DNA from 2 places in the Chryseobacillus diguaensis genome. Region 1 is predicted to be linked to the other one. Evidence: riboswitches for the same ligand, from Rfam matches in the RefSeq annotation. Region 1 holds a riboswitch; the other holds the start of a gene.

Region 1 (3,411 bases):
ATCAAAAAGGCCACAAACGGAATGATAATCCAGAAGGATACAATCACAAAAATGGATTTGATGTAAAGGACATGAAAGGCAACCCCGACCCCTACAACGGCTCCAACCGTTACTTCGCTTGTAGAAAGCGGAATAGCCATAATGTTAGCTAAAAATAAAGAAAGAGCTGCTGAACTGATAATGATTATGACAATATTTACAGTGATCAGGTCCTTGGGAACGATTCCTGAACTGATCGTTTTAACTACTTCGCCTCCGCCTATCACAGCGCCAGTGATAACCCCCGCAGCACAGAGCAAAAGAGCTATGATTCTATTTTTGATAACACCTGCTCCATAGGCAACTCCCATTGAAGCAGCTGCCCCGCTCGCTCCGATATTCAGTGCAAAGAACAGGCTGATGATAATTGCGATGGACGCCATCATAATGTTCCCTTACCCATGAAGCCCGCATTCTGTTTTCTGAGATCCGGTCCATCTTCCTGCACGGAGGTCTTCTTCATTAAATGCTGGCTGTGTGCAAGGCTCGCATCCGATGCTTGGAAAGCCTCTGTCATGGAGGACATTGTATTTAAGATTGTTTTTATGGGCATAGCGCCATACATCCTTCCATGTCCAATGAATAAGCGGACAAATTTTTATATTTGCAAATTTTTCATCTTTGTTCAAAAACTGAACATTTTTGCGGGAAGTAGACTGTTCCTGCCGAAGACCAGAAATCCAAGCCTTTTTTGTTGTCAGTTCAGAATGCAGCGGAATGACCTTCCGTATTTTGCAGCAAAGGTTAGGATTGGTCTCCCAAAGCTTTTCTCCATGCTTTTCTGCCTGTTCTTCTAAAGTTAAATCAGGTTTTTTCATTTTGATATTTAAAGATGGATAGTCTTTTTTCACATCCTCTATCAGTTTATAAGTCTCTTTAAAATGGACATCGGTATCCAGAAAAATGATTTCAGCATCTGGCTTCACCTGTGCAATCAGATCAATCAATACAATTCCTTCGATTCCGAAACTGCATGCATACACAAGGTCCTCTCCGTATGTCTCATAAGCCCAGCGTAAAACATTTAATGCTTCCGTTTTGACATCCTGATCCTCGAATTGAGCATCCGGTTCTATCCAATTTTGGTAAGTGAGCATGATTATTCCTCCATACAAAATAGATGGTCTTTGCTTCCCAGTTGAAAGGCCGGGACCGCCTTAAGTTTGTCTAGTCAGCAATCTGTATCCGCAATTTGTTTCGTTTAAGCACCGTCATTTCAGGCGGACTTTTTCATTTTTTTCAAGCTGAATCACTTTTCAAATCCTGGATCACCAAGGTAATGGATATTTCATCGCATTGAGCATATCCCTTATTTTGCCAATCAATCCATGGATTTGGTCTTGTTCCCCCACTCTAAGATGTCCCTCCTTTATAAATGTAAAAAAATCCTTCCACTTCGGAAAGACTAGTGAGGTAATACCTATTACCTTATCTTCCAAAATGGTTTCCATTTTGCTGGAGTTAGCACCTTACATTTCTGCAGGTTGCCGGGCTTCACAGGGCCAGTTCCCTTCGCCGCTCTTGATAAGTAGTTCATCAACTATCATGTTTTTAAATTTTAGCATAATTCAGGTAATAGTCAACCCGAGTTAACTGATTGGATTAATATTTTTTAAATAATCATTCAAAATACCTATATTTTCACCAAATGAATTATCAATAAAATGGGTTTTGCATAAAAATATAGATAACAAATTACGAAGGAAGGGAATCATTTGAAGGAAACCTTTTACTCTTCAGTTAAAGACACTTTGTTATCTAAAAACTCTGATTATACTAAGAAGATCACGGAAAGGGATAAAAAAAAGATAAAAGCTAAAAGCCACTTTGAAAAAATAAAAGAAACACTGCATGCCAAGAATGAATCAAGCGCTAAAATGTACTGTCATTTAAAGGACCAAAAACAGGCTTCCCATTTAATGAAAAAAGAGCTTCACGCACTTAAACATAACCTGAAATTGAACAATAAAAATAGCTTTTTCTGAATACAAAAAAGCCCGTCCTGAATTGGACAAGGCAGAAGGATAACTTTTATTCACTGTAAATGGGAAATACAAGAGTGAAGACAGTTCCATTGGTACTGCTTTTAACTTTCATACTTCCCTTATGGTTTTCAATAATTTTTCTTGATAAAGATAACCCAAGGCCTGTACCTTCATCTTTCGTTGTAAAAAACGGATCAAAAATGTGAGGCAGCATTTCGTTGGGGATGCCTCTTCCATTGTCAGAAAAAGAAAAACTGATCTTATGGTTTTCCCTCTTAACAGAAAGATTGATTTCTAAAGGGATGTCTTTTCTTGCCTGAATGGAATTTCTCATCAGATTTATGAATACTTGAAGAAGCTCTTCCTTGTTTCCCTTGATGATGCAGTCTTCAGCTTCTTTTTCAATATGGTAATGGATCAAAGCGTTATGGAGGTGTGCTTCGCTGTTTAAAAAGTTTCCGATAAAATTGATAAGAAACCCGCTTACAGGCAAAAGTTCAGTTGCTGTCTCAGCTGGTTTAGCAACAGCGAGAAAATCGCTGATAATTTTATTAGCCCGGTCTATTTCCGGCAGTAAAAGAGTTTCTAATATAGCAGCATATTCAGGTTGAATCTGATCTTTTAAAATTTGAAGAAAGCCTTTGACGGTTGTAAGAGGATTTCTGATTTCATGAGCAATACCTGCAGCTATTCTTCCTGATAAGGCATCCTTTTCAGCATCCCGAAAGCTATTTAAAAATTGAAAATAGCCGAGCACTCTAAAAATATCTCCTTTTTCATTCCGAAAAATACTGGTTGAATTAATGCCATAATTTCTGTCCAGAACTTCCTTTCTTTTAATGGGCCGGCCAGTATGTAACGTTTTTAGCAGCATAATCTGATCATCAGGTATTTTCAGCAATTCTCTTATATGCCTTCCGATCATATCCTTCGGATCAACATGAAAATCTTTTGCAGTCTGGGCATTCATGAACGTTATAATGCCTTCAGAGTTGATCATTACAAGATGATTTGGCGAAAGATCCATGAATGGCGAGAAAAATGGTTCCGCTAAAAGGAATTGCCATTCTGAAATATGATAAATGCTGTCTTTTTCATTTTCAGCAATCCTTAGTTTATCAATAGGTAAATGACTTGTTCCATTATGATATAAAGATAATAAGTGCTCCCGCAGCATAAGATTTTCTTTTTTCAGAGATTCAAGTTTCTGTTCAAAATTGTCTTTCATGGAATTACCTCATTTGGATATTTCTAAAAATTTTTGCTATTAAACTATATTACAATTTCTTTCTTTTTACAATGCAAACATTCATTAAATTCCTTGTTTTACAATAGGATTACTTCATTACCAATAAAATCCGGTTCTTCCTTTTGATAAACAAATATA
Region 2 (3,411 bases), on a different contig from region 1:
ATTTGTCTGTCCCAAGACTGCCAAGACCTGAGTGAAGTCTTTGAGCAACATCTTTCATTTGAAAGTAGCCAGCAGGCATTGATTGAGCCCAGCTGCCAAGACTTTGAACGTATGAGGACCAATTATTCATGATTTCGCTTTTCACTGCAGCAGCTGAGGCCAGATCAGAATTGGACAAATCAAAGATTCTCTTTCCGTTCGATAAAATGGTCCATTTGTCCAAAAGCTTGGCAAGACTGTCAGAAGACTTGGCGTGCCTTAATTCATCCTGGACGAACCCGCTCTTTAAATAACCTTCGTCCAGCTGAGTTGAATTTTCACCGTTGTTTCCGTTAACGCTTTCAATCGTTGCTTGGTATGTACTTAAAAAAGATGATACAAGGTCCTCTTTCTCCTGAGCCGACAAGCTGAGATTTTTTGCTTCATCATCCCATTAAAAAAATACTGGGTGAAAACCGGATTAAATCCCAATAAAATGGTCCTTTATAAGATTCATCATAATCATTCAGGTCAAAAATGACGTCTCCTTTATCATTATCAAAAAAGCCGATGTTTTCTGCGTGTGCATCTCCCTGAATGAATGTTTGGATGTTCGGAGCTGTTTTCCATGAGCTGGGAACCGGTATAACGCCGCTCGCTAAATCATGATAATAAAGTGGATTGGTTGCTCTATAAAAGGCAAAGGGCGACTCTTCCATAGCTGAATATTTCTCTTCTCGAAGCGATGGAACTGCAATATACGAATTATCATTTGAGATCTCAGTCTTCAAGTAGGATTCACGGGAGGAAGACTTATCAGCTGCTGAGGCAAAAGAAAAAGGAACAATGGCAAAGGTGAGCGCTAATAAAGATGTTTTCAATTTCAAGATGTTTCCTCCTCTATTCAATTGGTCAACCCTAACTATACCGTTCGTTTTTTTCCAAAACATGAACCTTATGTAAAGATTGAAATAAATATCGAGAAAAAGGCTTTTGGTGAAATAAAAAAGCCTGGAGAGAATGGTTCTCTTCAGGCGGCCAGCCGCTCTATTTATGATTCGTCTGCTCTTTCATAAACTGATAAATTTGATCATAGGGAAGTTTTCCTTTTACATCATATTCGGTCCCGTCAATGTCGATTTTCCGATCTGCAAAAGCCATGCTTGTCTTCCCATATTTGGCTGAAAAAGACCAGCCTCCAGAGTAATTTTCCCTTTGGTTAAAAGCCTTTTTTACTTGTACATTCTCGATATGATCTAAGAATTGCTGTATTTGTTTTGAATCTGTTATTTTAGTATCCCTGCCATTCCTTAAATCACGTAGGATCAGGCTGTCTGCGTGCTTCAGTTTTTCTTTCAGCGGAAATTCACCATAGCTTTGAGAATAAAAAAGAAAAAAACCAGCGGCTATAACCAGAATGGCAGCAATTATCTTTTTTATGATCACCAGCCCCTTTTAACCCAATATATTCCATTTAATATCATAGAATCCTTCTGATTCCAAAAAATTCAGTTTTTACCCCCTTGAATGTTTTCGAAATTTTAGGTAAATTAGAAACAATACGAAAAAAGCACTGTCTTTAAAGCAAGGTGGATAAATTGAATACTTTCTTATCAAGAGAAGCTGAGGGACTGGCCCTATGAAGCTTCAGCAACCGGTTTTTACGTTTGGAAAACGAGTTTATAAACCGGGCAAGAGACGGCAAAAAAAGCATTCTGCTTGTTTTTCGGTCTTTTTGTCCGGTTTCTGCATTCATTGCAGGTCTTTAGAATCCAGCGTGCCAAGGTGCTAATTCCAGCAGGCATTATTGCTTGATAGATAAGAAGAAGCGCGCACATCCAAGTCTTCTTCTTAATAAGAAGGCTTTTTTGTTTAGAAACCATTTTACGAGACTTGTAATTCAAAGACTTGACCTAAACCACTCTTTTGCAGGCGAAATCAGGAAGTTTACTTTTGAAATGGGGGATAAAGCAGCATGGGATTTCTTTCAGATCTCAATAAACAAATTTTAATAGGTGATGGTGCTATGGGAACCTTGTTGTATTCTTATGGCGTTGACCGATGTTTTGAGGAATTAAATCTTTCTAAACCTGAACAGATTACAGGCATACATCAGGCTTATATTGAAGCCGGTGCAAATGTTATTCAAACGAACACATATGGAGCAAACTATATTAAACTCTCACACTATGGACTAGAGGATGATATCCGCCAAATTAATAGTAAAGCAGTCCAGCATGCTAAAAAAGCGGCTGGAGAAAGTGTATATGTAATGGGCACGATTGGCGGAGTCCGTACCTTTAAAAAAAGCTCTCATTCTCTTGAAGAGCTTAAACGAAATTTCCGCGAGCAGCTTTACATTCTTCTAAACGAAGGAATTGACGGTCTATTATTAGAAACCTACTATGATTTTGAAGAATTAAAGGCCGTTACAGAAATTGCCCGAAAAGAAACGGCTCTTCCAATTATTACAAACGTTTCACTACATGAAACAGGAGTGCTGCAGGACGGTACACCGCTTGGAGAAGGACTTGAAATACTCGAAGAAATCGGGGCAGATGTTGTGGGGCTGAATTGCCGCCTCGGTCCTCATCATATGATCCGTTCGCTCGAAGAGGTTCCTCTTCCGAAAAAGGCCTTCCTTTCTGTTTATCCAAACGGAAGTCTTCCCGGTTTAGTCGACGGAAGACTGGTCTATGAATCTGATGAAAGCTACTTTGCAGAAAGTGCCATCAAGCTGAGAGACCAGGGTGCGCGTTTAATAGGAGGGTGCTGCGGAACAACACCAAGACACATAGCAGCAATGGCAAGAGCTGTATCAAACCTCTCACCTGTTTTGAAAAAAAAGATCCGCTACCGGACAGAAACAGTAAATGTTCAGGGCAGCGAAACAAGAATGGCTCCGCCGCTTGAAGAACTGGTGAAAACCCGGCGCTCTGTCATTGTAGAGCTTGATCCGCCTAAAACACTTGGTCTTTCCAAATTTCTTGAAGGGGCCAAAGCTCTGCAAAGTACAGGAATCGATGCCATCACCCTTGCTGACAACTCCCTCGCTTCGCCAAGGATCAGCAATGCGGCAGCAGGTTCCATTATTAAAGAAAAGCTTGGAGCACGTTCTCTTGTTCATATCACCTGCAGGGACAGAAACCTGATTGGATTGCAATCCCATTTAATGGGACTCCATACACTTGGCCTAACAGATGTTCTTGCCGTAACAGGCGATCCTTCTAAAATCGGTGATTTTCCAGGTGCAACTTCCGTATATGACTTGTCTGCTTTTGATCTGATCAGCCTGATTAAACAATTTAATAAAGGCGTTTCCTATTCAGGAAAGCCTCTTGGAGAAAAAACAAATTTTTCAGTCGGGGCTGCTTTTAACCCGAATGTCCGCCATTTGGATAAGGCTGTTGAAAGACTTGATAAGAAAATTTC

What was found. Region 1 has a riboswitch for S-adenosylmethionine ahead of ACOT8F_RS01550 (DUF2292 domain-containing protein). Riboswitches for the same ligand answer to the same signal wherever they lie in the genome.
Region 2: another riboswitch for S-adenosylmethionine. It lies ahead of ACOT8F_RS04190 (bifunctional homocysteine S-methyltransferase/methylenetetrahydrofolate reductase); the one in region 1 lies ahead of ACOT8F_RS01550 (DUF2292 domain-containing protein).

What each region holds. Positions count from the first base shown of each region.
Region 1 is NZ_JBMKNV010000001.1:312,676-316,086, reverse strand. Features, by position in the region: gene cysP (sulfate permease) at 1-422, opposite strand, end outside; gene ACOT8F_RS01555 (phosphoadenylyl-sulfate reductase) at 435-1,136, opposite strand; partial or broken gene ACOT8F_RS01550 (DUF2292 domain-containing protein) at 1,251-1,295, opposite strand; SAM riboswitch class I at 1,465-1,570, opposite strand; gene ACOT8F_RS01545 (two-component system sensor histidine kinase NtrB) at 2,071-3,252, opposite strand; gene ACOT8F_RS01540 (hypothetical protein) at 3,351-3,411, opposite strand, start outside.
Region 2 is NZ_JBMKNV010000002.1:287,063-290,473, reverse strand. Features, by position in the region: partial or broken gene ACOT8F_RS04205 (DUF2252 family protein) at 1-409, opposite strand, end outside; gene ACOT8F_RS04200 (DUF2252 family protein) at 426-866, opposite strand; gene ACOT8F_RS04195 (hypothetical protein) at 1,027-1,425, opposite strand; SAM riboswitch class I at 1,587-1,804, shown strand; gene ACOT8F_RS04190 (bifunctional homocysteine S-methyltransferase/methylenetetrahydrofolate reductase) at 1,955-3,411, shown strand, end outside.